One region of the Diaphorobacter limosus genome, then DNA from elsewhere that is predicted to be linked to it. Evidence: predicted binding sites of a transcription regulator. Region 1 holds the regulator's gene; each other region holds the start of a gene.
The links. Region 1 encodes HrcA, which represses chaperone genes, less so after heat shock. Its sites were predicted from a motif close to TTAGCACTCNNNNNNNNNGAGTGCTAA; they were not measured.

Region 1 (5,606 bases):
ATGACGTAGGACTGCTCGCGCAGCTCGGCCAGCAGCTGGCGCTCCAGCTCTATGGTCTGCACCAGCGCAAGCCGGGTTTCCGGCAGCTCGTGCTGTGACAACGGGTGGCGCCGGCGCGTCTCGGAAAAGCGCCGCACCAGGGTGCCGGTGCTCGCGTCCAGGAACAGCGAGCGCACCTGCACGCCGGTCTCGCGCAGCCGGTTGAGCTGCTGCGGCACCAGCGGCAGGGCGGTGGCGCTGCGCACGTCCATGGCCACGGCCACGCGCTGGCTGCGGTGCGAATGCTCCAGCGCGACGAAGGACGCCAGCAGCTCCGGCGGCAGGTTGTCCACGCAGTAGTAGCCGGAGTCCTCCAGCGCGCGCAGCGCCAGGGACTTGCCCGATCCGGACATGCCGGTGATGACGACGATTTCCAGTGACATGGTTCAACCCGTGGTGGTGGCTGGGCGTGCGCCGGCCAGCATTTCGCGGGCATGCGCCATGGTGGTGGGGGACTGCTGCTGGCCGCCCAGCATGCGGGCGATTTCGGCCACGCGCTCATCGGCGTCGGCGACGGCCACGGCGCTGGTCGTGCCGGCGGCACTGCGCTGCTTGGAGACCACCAGATGCCGATCGGCACAGGCCGCCACCTGGGGCAGGTGGGTCACGGCCAGCACCTGGCGCGCGCGCCCGAGCTGCTGCATCAGCCGGCCCACGGTCTCGGCCACGGCGCCGCCCACGCCCGAATCGACCTCGTCAAAGATCAGCGTGGGCGCCTCGCCCAGCTCGCTGGTGGTGACCGAGATGGCCAGCGCGATGCGCGAAAGCTCGCCGCCCGAGGCCACCTTGCCCACGGGGCGCGGCGTCATGCCGGGGTGGCCGGCGACCAGAAAGGCGACCTGATCCATGCCCTGCGGGCCGGGCTCGGCCGCCTTGTCCACCTGCACCTCGAAGCGCCCGCCGGTCATGCCCAGGCCCTGCATGGCCTGGGTGATGGCCTGGGCCAGCTGCGGCGCGGCCTTGGCGCGCTTTTGTGACAGGGCGCGGGCCGCCTTCTGGTAAGCGGCGGCGTGGGTTTGCTCGGCCGCCTCCAGCGCCGCCAGGTCGGTGGCGCTGTCGAGTTGGCGCAGCGCCTCCTTCCAGCCCGCCAGCAGCGCCGGCAGCTCGGGCGGCTGGCGCTTGTAGCGGCGTGCCAGCTGCATCCATTGCGCCAGGCGTGCATCGAGCTGCTCCAGCAGCTCGGGGTCGGGCTCGGCGTGGCGCAGGTAGGCCTGCAGCGAATGCGCCACGTCGCCGGCCTGGGCGATGCAGGCGCTCAGCACCTCGTTGAAGGCGCGAAATGATGCGTCCACATGTTCGTAGTCCTGCAGCAGATGCTGCGCCTGGGCCAGCGCGCTCAGCGCGCCGCCGGCGTCGTCGCCCTGCAGCGCGCCCAGGGCGCCCTGGGCGTTGTCCAGCAGGGCCTGGGCGTTGGACAGGCGTGCGTGCCGGGCGTTGAGCTCGTCCCATTCATCGTCGCTCGGCGCCAGCTTGTCCACCTCGGTGATCTGCCACTGCAGGCGTTCGCGCTCCTGCTGCAGCGTGTCCTGTGCGGCGCGGGCATGGAGCAGGGCCTTCTGCGCCTCGCGCCAGGTCTGCCACAGAGCGGCCAGGGGCTGCGCCTGCACGCCGGCATAGGCGTCGAGCAGGCCGCGCACGGCGTCCGGCCGCGTCAGGCTTTGCCAGGCATGCTGGCCGTGTATGTCCAGCAGATGCTCGCCCAGGGCGCGCATCTGCGTGGCCGTGGCCGGCAGGCCGTTGATCCAGGCGCGGCTCTTGCCCTGCAGGTCTATGGTGCGGCGCAGCAGCAGCTCGTCGTGCGGGAAGCCGGCCTCATCGAGCCAGTCGGTCAGTGCTGCGGGGCCGATGTCGAACTCGGCGCTGATGTCGGTGCGCTCTGCCCCTTCGCGGATCACGCCGCTGTCGGCGCGTGCGCCCAGCAGCAGCTGCAGTGCGTCAATCAGGATGGACTTGCCCGCGCCGGTCTCGCCGGTGAGCACGGTGAAGCCCGCTTGCAGATCCAGATCCAGCGCCTGCACGATGACGAAGTCGCGCAGCGCGATGCGCCTCAAGGCCATGTTCAGGAGCCTCCCTCGTTCCAGCGCAGCTTCTTGCGCAGGGTGGAAAAGTAGCTCCAGCCGCGCGGGTGCAAAAAGCACACGCGATGCGCCGAGCGGCGCACCAGCACCCGATCGCCGCGCTGCAGCGAGGCCAGCGACTGCATGTCGAAGTTGGCGCTGATGCCGCGCCCGCCGGCCACCTCGATGGCGATCTCGGAGGAGTCGGACAGCACGATGGGGCGGTTGGACAGCGTGTGCGGCGCAATCGGCACCAGCACCCAGCCGGGGATGGAGGGGTGCAGCATCGGCCCGCCCGCCGACAGCGAGTAGGCCGTGGAGCCCGTGGGCGAGGCGACGATCAGGCCATCGGCGCGCTGGTTGGAGACGAACACCCCGTCCACCTCGATGCGCAGCTCCACCATGCCGGCGGTGGAGCCGCGGTTGACGACCACGTCGTTGAGCGCCAGCGCCTCGAAAACGCATTCGCCGCCGCGCACCACGCGGGCCTGCATCAGCGGGCGCACGTCCTCCTCGTACTCGCCGTGCAGTATGGCGGTCAGCGAGGTCTCGTAGCTTTGCAGCGGAATGTCGGTGATGAAGCCCAGGCGCCCCTTGTTGATGCCCACCAGCGGCGTGCCATAGGCGGCCAGCCGCCGGCCCACGCCCAGCATGGTGCCATCACCACCCACCACCACGCACAGGTCGCAATGCCCGCCAATGGCGTCCACATCCAGCTGCGGGTAGCCGGTGATGCCCAGGGTGGCTGCGGTTTCGGCCTCCAGCGTGGCCTCGCCGCCCTCCTGGATGATCAGGCGGGCAATGCCCTCGATGATCTGCCGCGAGCTTGCCGGCGGCGCGCCGGCAACGGGCTCTCGGTATTTGCCTATGACTGCGACACGGCGGAAGATGGGCTTCATGCGGAAATTACATCATTAAAATGAGCCGATGCTCGACGACCGCTCCAAGTTGTTACTCAAGGCGCTGGTGGAACGCTACATCGCCGATGGGCAGCCGGTGGGTTCCAGAACCCTGTCGCGGGCATCGGGCCTGGAATTGTCACCCGCCACCATACGCAACGTGATGGCCGACCTGGAGGAGTTGGGCCTGATCGCCAGCCCCCACACCTCCGCCGGGCGCATTCCCACGGCGCGCGGCTACCGCCTGTTCGTCGACACCATGCTCACCGTGCAGCAGGAGCAGCTGCCGGCCCTGCAGCTCATGCCCGAACAGCCGCAAAAGGTGATCGCCAACGCGGCGCAGCTGCTGTCCAACCTGTCGCAGTTCGTCGGTGTGGTCATGGCGCCGCGCCGCGCCTCGGTGTTTCGGCATATCGAGTTTCTGCGCCTGTCCGAGCGCCGCCTGTTGGTGATCATCGTCTCGCCCGATGGCGACGTGCAAAACCGGGTGATCTTCACCGAGGCCGACTACACCCCGTCGCAACTGGTGGAGGCGGCCAACTTCCTGAACGCCCACTACGCCGGCCTGACCATGGAGCAGGTGCGCGAGCGCCTGAAGCTTGAGGTGGACAAGCTGCGCGGCGAGATCGCCACACTGATGCAGGCGGCCGTGAACGTGGGCTCGCAGGCCATGTCGGAATCGCAGGACGAGGTGGTGTTCTCGGGCGAGCGCAACCTGCTGGCGGTGAGTGATTTTTCTGGCGACATGGGCCATCTGCGGCGCGCCTTCGACCTGTTCGAGCAAAAAACCCAGATCCTGCGCCTGCTCGATATCTCCAGCCGCGCCGAGGGTGTGCGCATCTTCATCGGCGGCGAAAGTCAGGTCGTGCCATTTGAAGAGCTGTCCGTGGTTAGCGCACCCTATGAGGTCGATGGCCAGGTGGTCGGCACCCTGGGCGTGATAGGCCCCACGCGCATGCCCTACGACCGCATGATCCAGATCGTGGACATCACCTCCAAACTGGTCTCCAACGCTCTGAGCCACCACAAGTAGCCACTACAATGCGCGATTGCGTCTTGCGCACCCTGGGGCGTTAGCTCAGTTGGTTAGAGCAGAGGACTCATAATCCTTTGGTCGTAGGTTCAAGTCCTACACGCCCTACCAGTCCAGAAAACCCGCCACGACTTCGTTTGTGGCGGGTTTTTGCTTTTTTGCTCCTGGGCGGGCGCATGGCCTGCATGCCAGAATCGCGCGCATGCCAAGCCACACCGCCTATGCCGCACATGCCGCCGAACAGGCTGGCGCGGCCGCGCAGTACACCAGCGTCGCACCGGCGCTGTATCGTGCAGCGCTGGGCGCAGTGAATCCTGATCACTACCTGGCAGCGTTTGAACGCTTCGATGGGGTGGGGCGGGTGCTGCCCGGGTGGAATCTGGCGGCGGCCCTGTGCCCGCTGGGATGGCTGGTTTTCAGGCGGCTGTGGCGCCATGCGTTGGTGCTGGCGCTGGGTCTGGTGGCGGGCGCGTTGCTGCTGTGGGCCGGGCATCGATGGCTGGCCGTGCCCCTGCCCATGCTGGGCGGCGTGGCCCTGGCGGGCTTGCTGATGCTGGGCGCCGGGCTGGGCTTGTATGGCGACGCACTGGTGCATGCCGACGTGCACAGGCGCATGACCGCCGCCGTGTCTGCCGCGCCCAACATGCGCGAGGCCGTGGCCTTGCTGCAGCGCCAGGCTGCCAGCTGGCGCAGGCTTTGGTGGTTGGTGGCGTCAGCGGCGGCAGGGCTGGTGCTGGTCGTTGTTGCCGCGTGGTGGACGTTTGCGGGCCGTGTGACGGCCCAACCGGTGCAAGACGCGGTGGCCGTGACGGTCGTGGCGACGGCCAGGCCCGAGTCGGTGCCGCAACCCTCGCAGCCGGCGCTGCCATCGGCTGCGGTGATGGAGTCCTTGCCCGATCCGGCCGGAGAACCCGGCATGGCGGAGCCTGATCCATGGCCCGCGGCCGTTGTTCGGACGCCGGCCGCACGGCCGCCATCGGCGCAAGCGGTGCCGGAATCCGCACCTGTTGCCGCTGCGCCGCAAGCCACGTCCGAGCCGCGTGCCCAAGCCGTCGCACCAGTCGAAGAGCGCGCGCCTGCCAGCAGGGCGCAGCGGCGGCTGTATGTCAACGTGGGGCTGTTTGCCGACGCTGAAAACGCGCGCCGCGCCTACCTGCGCTTGCGGCAGGCGGGCTTGTCGGCCACCATCGACCCGCTGGTGCGGGCCGACGGCAGCCGCTTGCAGCGTGTGCGCGTGGGGCCGTTTACCTCGGCCGCGCAGGCCAATCAGGCTGCGGCGCGTGTGCGTGCGCTGGGGCTCGATGCCGTGGCGGCCGCGCAGTGACTGCGCTCGGGCTTGAACAGGGATTGGAACAACAGCGGCAGTGCTGCGCCGGGCGCGTCACCTGGGGTATGGGGGTTTCTTTTTTCTGGAAGGACTGAACATGTGGAATTCATTGCGCATTGCCTGGCTGACGGGCCTGGTGGCTGTGTGGCTGCTGGGCGGGTGTTCGCAACTCGGGCCGGCCAGTGCACCGGTGCCCATTGGCGCCAGCACCGCGCCCGTGGGGGGCACCTGCAATGTCCAGGCAGCGCAGT
Region 2 (5,606 bases), 1.9 Mb from region 1:
TTGGCAGAAGCAATACTGTCACATGCGGAATACCAAAAAACAGCCCGTAAGCCAAAAACCATACACCAAAACTAATCAAAGCATGAAACATGGCCGTCAGCACACCTACAGCCGGTAATATCTCCAACGGAAATACTACTTTTTTAACAAGATTGACGTTTGAAATAATCAATCCTGGAGATCGATTGATGCATTCTGTGAACAGATTAAAAATTATCAATCCGGCAAAGAGCACCATCGCAAACTCGGTTTTCGAACTACTCCCAGCACCCCACCGAGCCTGGAACACCACGCTAAAAACAACGGTATAAATCGCAAGCATCAACAACGGATTGAAGAATGACCAAAAAATACCAAAAACTGAACCACGATAACGCCCCAGTACTTCGCGTCTTACTGATACTGCAATAAGATTTCGATTACGCCAAAGACTGACCATCACCTCACGTGGTGAAATTGAAAATATGTGCATCAAACAACCGGCTCTTCGTCGTTTCGTGTGAAACACCTCATTTTCAAGCTGCAGCGCGAGATGGAGGTGAAAAAGGAAGCTGCATTGCATTGACGCAGTATCTCGACTGTGACCACGCACCCATGCAGGGGAGTAGCATGATGGGGAGCCAGGGGGGCAGTCACGACGTCGCAGAGTCCGTTTCGCTGGTCTGGCGCAGAGTCTCCAGATCAGCTTCAAACAAGGCCAGCCGCTGGTTCAGACGGCGCACGTCTCGCTCTATACGGGTGTTGACCATGTCTGCATGCAGCGCCTTGATCAGCAGCACCATGCAGGCCAGCAACAACAGAAGTGCTGGCGGATAACTGATGCCTGCCCAACGTGCCAGCCGGTCAATCAGGCCGGGCCAGGCGCCCAGCGCGGCGGCGGCGGCGGCTACCAGCACCCAGAACAGGCCGTGCATCAGGTACAGGTGATCGCGGCGTATCAGGTACAGGATCAGCACTGCCAGGCTGATCCCCATGAATGCAGTTGTGACCTGCATGGGAGCCATGGAGGTGGTTCCTTTGGGGTTTGGAGGGTGAGGGGCAATGGAAGACGGGCGCGTGCCTGGCCTGTGGTCATTGCCTTGCGCTGGCGCCTGGGGCGGTCGCGCATGGTGCGGGGATTGTAAGGGAATGCCCTAGGGTGGGGCTATTGCGCAGGTTGCGTTGCGATGGGTGGCGGTTTGGTGGGGCTTTGGAGCACGACCCGTCCCTCTCAATTTTCCATAGCGCTGTGCACTACCTGCATCGCACGAAACCTGGGCGCTACGACTGCACGACCGCTGTCATTCCCGCGCAGGCCGAAATCCAGAATGGCAGCGAGGAGCACTGGATTCCCGCCTGCGCGGGATCACGATGCAAAGGTGGGGGTGACGAAAGACAGTTTCACTTCAGCCTCTGGCTCAATCGTCATCAAATGGAAGTTGCCCCTGTGGCGCACTTGGAGGCCATTTGCCGGCGGCTGCCAGGTGATCGAACCAGCGATGCATGGCTGCATCTTCCAACGCGTACTCACCACGCGCCGACTTCCACACCAGGGCTGGCATGCGCTGGCGAAGTGCCTCCAGCGCCTTTTGCGCCTGCGTCACGCTCACCGGGCGACCGGTTTTGTCTCGGTAGAAGTGCAGTGCCTCGGCGTCGTAGGGGCGGTAGCGCGGGCCCTGTTCCAGCATGCGCCACAGAACCGCCTGTTCGGTGGGCTTAAGACCCAGGTAGTCAGATGCCATCTGCGCCTCGTCTTGCGCTTGTTGCCGCCATGCTGCTTCCAGAAGGGCGGGTTCAAAGCGTCCGGCCACGTCGGCCAAGGGGCTCAGCACCTGCCCCAGCGCTGCCATGAAAAACTGCGGGCGGTAGCCAAAGATTTCAAAGGCCTGCAGCAGCAGGGCTAGATCGACTGGCTGCAATGACGGGCGCTGCGCTTCGATCAAGCCGGCGACATGGCCGATGAAGTCAGGGCCTAGCGGCGGCATGCGCTGGATTTGGGAACCATAAAACGGCGCCGCCGCCGTGTTGACCAGGCGCAGCAACTTGTCGCGGTCAGAGCCCGACATGACGAGCATGAGGTTCACCTCCCCCGGCCGATTGAGTTGGTCGCGCGCCGATTTCAGCGCCGTCATGGCGGTCTCACCGGCTTCGCTGATCAGCGCATGCTGTGCTTCGTCGATGATCAGCGCCACGGGTTTTCCGGCACTTTCGTGCAGCAGGCGCAGCGCTTCGTTCAGGGTCAGGCCGTCCACCTTGCCGATTTTGCTGGCGTCCACCTCCAGTCCGCCCAACTTCACCTTGTCCAGCCCTGCATTTTTTGCGGCGCGGGCCACAAGGCCCAAGTGAGGTTCCAGCGCGCGGGCAATGGCACCGGCTATCAGACCGCCCGGGTCGCGCCGCACATCGGCCCAAAGATCCACATAGACCACCACCACGCCAGCGGCCTGCAAAGCCGGGCTCAGGTCTCCTTGAAGGAAGGTGGATTTGCCGGTGCGACGCGGCGCGGCCAGAAACAGCCCGTTGTGGGCATCGCCCAGCAAGGCCTTGCCTTGAAGAGCGGCCACCAGTTCTTGCGCCAGGGCGGTGCGTTTGAAGGCGATCATGGGGACTATCCAAAATTATCTTTCAAAAGATAGTTTATCTAATTTTGGATAAATTACGATAATTTCCTGCCTTGGTGCAGCCCTGAAGAGTTTGTTTGGCGCGCCAGCCTGACATCGGCATGCCGATGTAACCCATCGAACCAAGTACCTGGCGCCACAGCAGCAAAAACCCCTGCACTTTCTGGGCCCGGCCTCTTGAAACCGGGCCAATCGCCCTTATTATTAGCACTCGTTGGGGTTGAGTGCTAACAACACCCCACCTGTTCCCCAGGGCAGCCGGTTTCAGGCTGCCTTTGCCTTTCAACCTGTCTGTGAATCTCCAGGAGATGCTATGAACCTTCGTCCTCTGAACGATCGCGTGATCGTCAAGCGCCTTGAAAACGAAACCAAGACTGCCTCGGGCATCGTCATTCCCGACAACGCCGCCGAGAAGCCCGACCAGGGCGAGGTGCTAGCCGTGGGCCCGGGCAAGCATGACGAGGACGGCGACCGCATTGCCATGAGCGTGAAGGTGGGCGACCGCGTGCTGTTCGGCAAGTACAGCGGCCAGACCGTGAAGGTCGATGGCGACGAGCTGCTGGTCATGAAGGAAGACGACCTGTTTGCGGTCATCGAAAAGTGATTGCCCAACGGGCAAGCACTTTCGTCGCAGGCTGACTTGGCGCAGCCAAGTCAAGGGCCAAAGGCCCGGCCGTAGACAGAAACAGTTGGATTACTTTTGATAGCTGTCAGCGCTTGATGGGTAAGCGCTAGCAGCATTTTTCACTCATATTTGTAGGAGCCAAACATGGCAGCAAAAGACGTAGTTTTCGGCGGCGAAGCCCGCGCCCGCATGGTTGAAGGCGTGAACATCCTGGCCAACGCGGTCAAGGTCACCCTGGGCCCCAAGGGCCGCAACGTGGTGCTGGAGCGCTCCTTCGGCGCCCCCACCGTGACCAAGGACGGCGTGTCCGTGGCCAAGGAGATCGAGCTCAAGGACAAGATCCAGAACATGGGCGCCCAGCTCGTCAAGGAAGTGGCTTCCAAGACCAGCGACAACGCCGGTGACGGCACCACCACCGCCACCGTGCTGGCCCAGGCCATCGTGCGCGAAGGCAGCAAGTACGTGGCCGCCGGCCTGAACCCCATGGATCTGAAGCGCGGCATCGACAAGGCCGTGGCCGCCCTGGTGGAAGAGCTGAAGAAGGCCTCCAAGGCCACCACGACCAGCAAGGAAATCGCCCAGGTCGGCTCCATCTCGGCCAACTCTGACTCCAGCATCGGTGAAATCATCGCCAACGCCATGGACAAGGTCGGCAAGGAAGGCGTGATCACCGTCGAAGACGGCAAGAGCCTGAACAACGAGCTGGACGTGGTTGAAGGTATGCAGTTTGACCGCGGCTACCTGTCGCCCTACTTCATCAACAACCCCGAGAAGCAAGTTGCCCTGCTGGACAACCCCTTCGTGCTGCTGTTCGACAAGAAGATCAGCAACATCCGCGACCTGCTGCCCACGCTGGAAGCGGTGGCCAAGGCCGGCCGTCCGCTGCTCATCATTGCCGAAGAAGTCGAGGGCGAAGCCCTGGCAACGCTGGTGGTGAACACCATCCGCGGCATTCTGAAGGTTGTGGCCGTCAAGGCGCCTGGCTTTGGCGACCGCCGCAAGGCCATGCTCGAAGACATCGCCATCCTGACGGGCGGCAAGGTCATCGCTGAAGAAGTGGGCCTGAGCCTGGAGAAGGTGACGCTGGCCGACCTGGGCCAGGCCAAGACCATCGAAGTGGGCAAGGAAAACACCACCATCATCGACGGCGCCGGCAATGCCGACGACATCCAGGCCCGCGTCAAGCAGATCCGCATCCAGATCGAAGAAGCCACCAGCGACTACGACCGCGAGAAGCTGCAAGAGCGCGTGGCCAAGCTGGCCGGCGGCGTGGCCGTGATCAAGGTTGGCGCTGCCACCGAGGTCGAGATGAAGGAAAAGAAGGCCCGCGTCGAAGACGCCCTGCACGCCACGCGCGCTGCGGTGGAAGAAGGCATCGTGGCCGGTGGCGGCGTGGCCCTGCTGCGCGCCCGCCAAGCGGTGGGCGAGGTCAAGGGTGAGAACGCCGACCAGGACGCCGGCGTGAAGCTGATCATGAAGGCCATCGAGGCCCCCCTGCGCGAGATCGTCAACAACGCCGGCGGCGAAGCCTCGGTGGTGGTCAACGCCGTGCTGGCCGGCAAGGGCAACTACGGCTTCAACGCCGCCAACGACAGCTACGGCGACATGCTGGAGATGGGCATTCTGGACCCCACCAAGGTGACGCGCACGGCGCTGCAGAACGCCGCCTCCGTGGCCTCGCTGCTGCTGACGACCGAGGCCATGGTGGCCGAGGCTCCGAAGGACGATGCCCCCGCCGGCATGCCCGACATGGGCGGCATGGGTGGCATGGGCGGCATGGGCATGTAAGCAGCCCCGGCCGCTGGCGCCCCCCTTCACCGGCGGGGTGCCATGCACCACGACCAAGGCCCGCAGGTTTTGCCTGCGGGCTTTTTTTTGGCCTTGGCCGATCCGGTTGTTGCGGCGTCAATCCGCTCCAGGATCGGGATCTCGGGCAGCAAAGCGCGCCAGGATCAGATCCCGCACCCGGCCCGCCACCGGCGTCAGCCCAAGCTGGCGTGGCCAGGCGACGTTCAAGTGGGTGCGCAGCTCGGTGCCATCGAGCGGCAGCAGGCGCGGCAGCCCCTGGCCCGCCAGTTGCCCGAAGCTCTGCGGCGCAAACGCCACGCCCAGGCCGCGTTGCGCCATCAAGAGCATGGGCAGGGTCTCGCCGCCCCAATACACCACGTTGGGCACAAAGCCCGCCTGCTGGCAGGCACGCAGCACCATGTCGGAAATGCCCGTGCCCAGGGGCGAGCGGTGCAGCAGAAAGCGCTCGTGGCGCAGGTCGGCCAGGCGCACCCGCGCGCCGCCCGCCAGGGGGTGGGCAGGGGGCAGGGCCACATGCAGGGGCTCGTCCATGATGGCGTGCGTCTCCAGCTCGGGCGCCCGGTACTCGCTGC
Region 3 (5,606 bases), 1.8 Mb from region 1:
CCGGCCTCGGCCAGGCTGGGCACATGGGGCACCAGCGCGCTGCGCCCGGCCGAGGTCACGCCCAGCAGGCGCAGCTTGCCGGCGCGCTCCTGGGCCTGCGCCAGGGCCGGTGGCAGCAGTGCCATCTGCAACTGACCGCCCAGCATGGCGGTCGCCACCTGCGGGTAGCCGGGGTAGGGGATATGCACCGGCGCCATGCCGGTGCGCGCCTTGAGCAGCTCGGTGCCCAGATGGCCCACCGTGCCCACGCCCGGCGTGCCATAGCTCCAGCGGTTGCCGGCCTGGCGCGCGGCCTGCAGGAACGCGCGCGCGTCGCTGGTCGCATCCCCCAGGCCCACGGGCGCCGCCAGCACCAGCGGCGACACGCCAACCAGCGACAGCGGCGCCAGATCCTTGTCGGGGTCGTAGGGCAGGCGCGGGTTGAGCAGCCTGGCAATCGTTAGGTTGCCGTTGATGAACAGGCCTATGGTGTGGCCATCGCGCGCCCTGGCCACGGCGTCTGCCCCAATGTTGCCGCCCGCGCCCACCTTGTTCTCCACGATCACCGGCTGGCCCAGGGCCTGGGCCAGCGGCTCGGCGAAGGTGCGCGCCGTCAGGTCGGGCGAGGAGCCCGGCGGAAAGCCCACGACGATGCGCAGGGGCTTGGTAGGCCAGGAGGGCATTTCCGGCGCAGCGCCCTTGTCGGCGGCCCCGGCGGAGCCGCAGACCGTCGCCAGAGCCAGTGCCAGCAGGTTGCGGCGGGTGGAGTAGTAGCGAAACATGGGAATACTCCTGGAACAACAAAAGCGCGCGGCCCGTGTGGGCCGCGCGCCTGGATTATCTGCCGTGGCGGCAAGTTGCTCAGGCGTATTCGACCAGCGCCTGCTTCATCTTCTTCATCGCCGCCACCTCGATCTGGCGGATGCGCTCGGCGCTCACGCCGTATTCGGCGGCCAGTTCGTGCAGCGTCATGCCGCCAGAGCCATCGTCGTTCACCTGCAGCCAGCGCTGCTCGACGATGCGGCGGCTGCGCGCGTCCAGGCTTGCAAGCGCAGTGGCAATGCCGTCGGTGGCCAGCTGGTCGCGCTGGCGCGACTCGATCATGGCCGTGGGTTCATGGGCCGCGTCGGCCAGGTAGGCAATGGGGCCAAAGGCCTGCTCGCCGTCGTCACTGGGTGCGGGATCGAGCAGCACATCGCCGCCGGCCATGCGCGTTTCCATCTCGATCACCTCTTCGCGCTTGACGTTGAGCTGCTCGGCCACCAGATCAATCTCGTGCTCGGACAGGGTCTCGCGGTGCGTGTCGGCGTCAATGGCGTCGGCCTTGAAGCCATGCTTCATGGAGCGCAGGTTGAAGAACAGCTTGCGCTGGGCCTTGGTGGTCGCCACCTTGACCATGCGCCAGTTCTTCAGGATGTACTCGTGGATCTCGGCCTTGATCCAGTGCATGGCGTAGCTCACCAGGCGCACGCCCTGGTCGGGGTCGAAGCGCTTGACGGCCTTCATCAGGCCCACGTTGCCCTCCTGGATCAGGTCGCCATGCGGCAGGCCATAGCCCAGGTACTGGCGCGAGATAGATACCACCAGCCGCAGGTGCGACATCACCAGGCGCCCGGCAGCCTCGACATCGTTGTCGTCCTTGAGCTGGCGTGTAAAGCGCTGCTCTTCTTCGAGCGTCAACAGCGGCAGGCGGTTGACGGCGGAGATATACGCATCCAGATTGCCCAGCGGTGGCACCAGCGCCCACGGGTTCGCGGGTGCCAGGGTCGTCACGGCGGATGCAGACTGGAGAGCCATATCAGAAGTCCTTTCTTGCATGGGGTTCATGTTAGCACTCTCTGTGATCGAGTGCTAAAGCCAAAGTTCCACGGCCTGTATGGGAAAGATCTCGCGTCGCTTGTCATGGGGGAATGTCCCGTGTCGCGGACGTGACTGGTGGCGGTGCAACCTGCTTTCACGGCCATAAACTGTGCCGTTAGCCCCTTATGACAACCAAAGGAGACAAGATGATCAGCTATGACGTGATCGAGTGCGGCCAGCCCCTGGTCAAGAGCGAGCGTGCCACGCCCCGGCCGGTGGGCGACCAGGTGCTGGTGCGCATCGAGGCCGCGGGTGTGTGCCATTCCGACCTGCACATCTGGCATGGCTCCTACGACCTGGGCCATGGCAAGAAGCTGTCCATGGCCGACCGTGGCCTGAAGCTGCCGCTGACCATGGGCCACGAGATCGCTGGCGAGGTCATCGCCGTGGGCGACGCCGTGCAGGGGGTCACCGTCGGCAAGCGCTACGTGGTCTTCCCCTGGCATGGCTGCGGCGAGTGCAGCGTATGCAAGCGTGGCGACGAAAACCTGTGCCTGGCCGGCAAGTCCATGGGAGTGTTCCAGCCCGGCGGCTATGCCGACCATGTGCTGGTGTCGCACGCGCGCTACCTGGTGGACATTGGCGACATGCCGCCGGTGCAGGCCGCGCCCTATGCGTGCTCGGGCCTGACCACCTACAGCGCGTTGAAGAAAATCCCGCCCCAGGTGCTGCGCGATGAAAAGCTCGTCCTCATTGGCGCTGGCGGCCTGGGCTTGATGGCCATCGGCCTTGCCAAGGCCATGGGCAGTACCGGCGTGATCGTTATCGAGCCCGACGAGACCAAGCATGCCGCAGCCATGCAGGCCGGCGCCCTGGCCGTGTTCAACCCCCGGCAGGACGGCTATCTGGCCCAGGTGCGCCAGGCCGCCGGTGGCGCCGTCTGGGCCGTCATCGACTGTGTGGGCTCCAGCCAGACGGTGCAGGCCGGCATCGACATGCTGACCAAGGGGGGGCAGCTGGTACAGATCGGCCTGTTTGGCGGTCATATCGACCTGCCCACGCCGTCGATGGCCCTGCGCGCCATCACCTACCAGGGCACCTACGTGGGCAACCTGCGCGAGCTGCAGGAGCTGATGCAGCTGGTCAAGGACAAGCAATTGCAGAGCGTGCCCACCACCTGCATGCACTTCAGCAAGGCCTTCACGGCCCTGGTGGCGCTGGAAGAGGGCAAGGCCGTGGGGCGGCAGATTCTGACGCCAGAGGGCGCCTGAAACCTTGCCTGGCCATTGCAAACGACAACAAAGGAGACCTGGATGATTTCAAAAAATATAGCTGTAGCCGCAACAACTACCTGGATTTTGATGGTATTTGGCGCAAATGCCGCTGGTATTTCCGACGACAGGGTCAGGATTGGCGTGCTGAGCGACATGTCGGGCCAGTACTCCGACTCGGGCGGCCGCGGTTCGGTGGAGGCCGCGCGGATGGCCGTGGAGGACTTTGGCGCCAAGGTGCTCGGCAAGCCGGTGGAGGTGGTGTTTGCCGACCACCAGAACAAGGCCGACATCGGCGGCGCCAAGGCGCGCCAATGGTGGGACGCCGAGGGCGTGGACATGATCATCGACCTGAACAACTCGGCCATCGCCTCGGCCGTGAACGTTCTGGCCAAGGAGCGCAACAAGATCGCCATTGCCACGGGAGCCCTGTCGAACGCGCTGACGAACGAGTTTTGCGCCCCCACGGCGATCCACTACACGGTGGATTCGTACTCGATTGCCAGCGCCGCCGTGGACGCGGTGCTCAAGCAGGGCAAGAAGGACTGGTTCATCATCGCGGTGGACTACTCCTACGGCAAGGTGACCTCGGAGATCATCACCAACTTCGTCAAGGAGGGCGGGGGCCGTGTGCTGGGCACGGTCTACCACCCGTTCAACGCCGGTGATTTCTCGTCCTTTCTGATGCAGGCCCAGGCATCGAAGGCCCAGGTGGTGGCCCTGGCCAATGCCACGAACGATTCCATCAACACCATCAAGGGCGCGCGCGAGTTCGGCATGAACAAGACGACCACCATCGTGCCGCAACTGATGTACATCAACGACGTCCATGGCCTGGGGCTGGAGCAGGGCCAGGGCCTGGTGTTTGCCACGGCGTATTACTGGGATCGCAATGATGAGTCACGCGCCTGGGCGCAAAAATACCAGGCGCGCATGAAGAAAATGCCCTCCATGAACCAGGCCAGCATCTACTCGGCCGTGACCACCTACCTGAAGGCCGTGGAGCAGGCCCAGACCGACGACGGCCTGGCGGTGGCCGGCCAGATGAAGAAGATGAAGATCAACGACGTCTTCTCGCAAAACGGCTATGTGCGCGAAGACGGCCGCATGGTGCACGACATGTTCCTGGTGCAGGTCAAGTCGCCCAAGGAGTCCAAGGGCCCATGGGACTACTACAAGGTGCTGGACACCATTGCCGGCGAAAAGGCCTTCCAGCCGCTGGCCAAGAGCAGCTGCTACCTGGTCAAGAAATAAGCCGGTGAACCCATGCCAGGCGCCGCACACCCGCTTGCCGTCGTGACCACCACCGTGGCCAGCGCGGCCGACGCGCAGCGCCTGGCGGCCGGCGCGGTGCGCTCGCGCCTGGCGGCCTGCGTGCAGGTCGAGGCCATCGCCTCGCACTATGTCTGGCAGGGCGCCCAGCAGGAGGACGCCGAATGGCGCCTGGTGTGCAAGACCCTGCCCGCCGCGGCAGGCGCGCTGTGCGACTGGCTGCGCGCGCAGCACCCGTATCAGGTGCCGCAGCTGCTGACCCACACCGTAGAGGCCGAGGCCGACTACGCAGGCTGGGTGGCGCAGCAGGTGGACGGGTGAGTCAGGCCAGCAGCGCCTGCGCAAACTCGCGTGCGTTGAAGGTTTCCAGGTCTTCCACCTTCTCGCCCACGCCGATGAAATAGACCGGCACCGGCCGCTCCTGGGCGATGGCCGCGAGCACGCCGCCCTTGGCCGTGCCATCCAGTTTGGTGACGATCAGGCCGGTGAGTTGCAGTGCGTCGTCAAAGGTGCGCACCTGGGTCAGGGCGTTCTGGCCGGTGTTCCCGTCGATTACCAACAGCACCTCGTGCGGGGCGCTGGCCTCGGCCTTGGTGACCACGCGGCGGATTTTTTTAAGCTCCTCCATCAGGTGCAGCTGTGTGGGCAGGCGCCCGGCGGTGTCCACCAGCACCACGTCCTTGCCGCGTGCGCGGCCGGCTGTGACGGCGTCAAAACTCACGGCGGCGGGGTCGCCGCCCTCCTGGCTGATGATTTCCACGGTGTTGCGCGTGGCCCATACGCCCAGCTGCTCGCGCGCTGCCGCGCGGAAGGTGTCGGCCGCGGCCAGCAGCACCGTCTCGCCATGGTCGGCCAGATGCTTGGTGAGCTTGCCTATCGACGTAGTCTTGCCCGCGCCGTTCACGCCCGCCACCATGATCACCGTGGGCTGGTGTTCGCCTATGACCAGCGGCTTTTCCAGCGGCTTGAGCAGGTCTGCCAGGGCATCGGCCAGCAGCGCCTTGACGGCGGCGGGCTCTGTCGTCTTGCTGTCCTTCACGCGGCGCTTCAGGTCATCGAGCAGGTGCTGCGTGGCCTTGACGCCGGTGTCGGCCATCAGCAGCGCATCCTCCAGCTCCTCGTACAGCGCGTCGTTGATCTGCGTGCCGGTGAAGACCGTGGCAATCGAGCTGCCGGTCTTGCGCAGGCCGGATTTGAGGCGCTCCATCCAGCCCTGGCGCTCGCCCTCGGGCTTGGGGGTGGGCAGGGCGACGGTGGGCGGCGTGCTGTCGGTGGTGGCCGGCA

Region 2: groES (co-chaperone GroES) is a predicted target of HrcA. The motif match lies at 2,805-2,831, and genes of this name have one in related genera.
Region 3: rpoH (RNA polymerase sigma factor RpoH) is a predicted target of HrcA. The motif match lies at 1,808-1,834, and genes of this name have one in related genera.

The regions. Positions count from the first base shown of each region.
Region 1 is NZ_CP136921.1:3,640,788-3,646,393, forward strand. It holds gene rapZ (RNase adapter RapZ) at 1-422, opposite strand, end outside; gene recN (DNA repair protein RecN) at 426-2,096, opposite strand; gene P4826_RS17460 (NAD kinase) at 2,099-2,995, opposite strand; gene hrcA (heat-inducible transcriptional repressor HrcA) at 3,024-4,028, shown strand; tRNA gene P4826_RS17470 (tRNA-Ile) at 4,063-4,139, shown strand; gene P4826_RS17475 (SPOR domain-containing protein) at 4,231-5,352, shown strand; gene P4826_RS17480 (I78 family peptidase inhibitor) at 5,453-5,606, shown strand, end outside.
Region 2 is NZ_CP136921.1:1,785,431-1,791,036, forward strand. It holds gene P4826_RS08595 (ABC transporter permease) at 1-472, opposite strand, end outside; gene P4826_RS08600 (DUF2304 domain-containing protein) at 633-1,004, opposite strand; gene P4826_RS08605 (ATP-binding protein) at 1,398-2,582, opposite strand; gene groES (co-chaperone GroES) at 2,914-3,204, shown strand; gene groL (chaperonin GroEL) at 3,370-5,013, shown strand; gene P4826_RS08620 (LysR family transcriptional regulator) at 5,131-5,606, opposite strand, start outside.
Region 3 is NZ_CP136921.1:1,809,802-1,815,407, reverse strand. It holds gene P4826_RS08755 (Bug family tripartite tricarboxylate transporter substrate binding protein) at 1-761, opposite strand, end outside; gene rpoH (RNA polymerase sigma factor RpoH) at 841-1,776, opposite strand; gene P4826_RS08745 (alcohol dehydrogenase) at 1,986-3,050, shown strand; gene P4826_RS08740 (ABC transporter substrate-binding protein) at 3,093-4,304, shown strand; gene cutA (divalent-cation tolerance protein CutA) at 4,317-4,643, shown strand; gene ftsY (signal recognition particle-docking protein FtsY) at 4,645-5,606, opposite strand, start outside.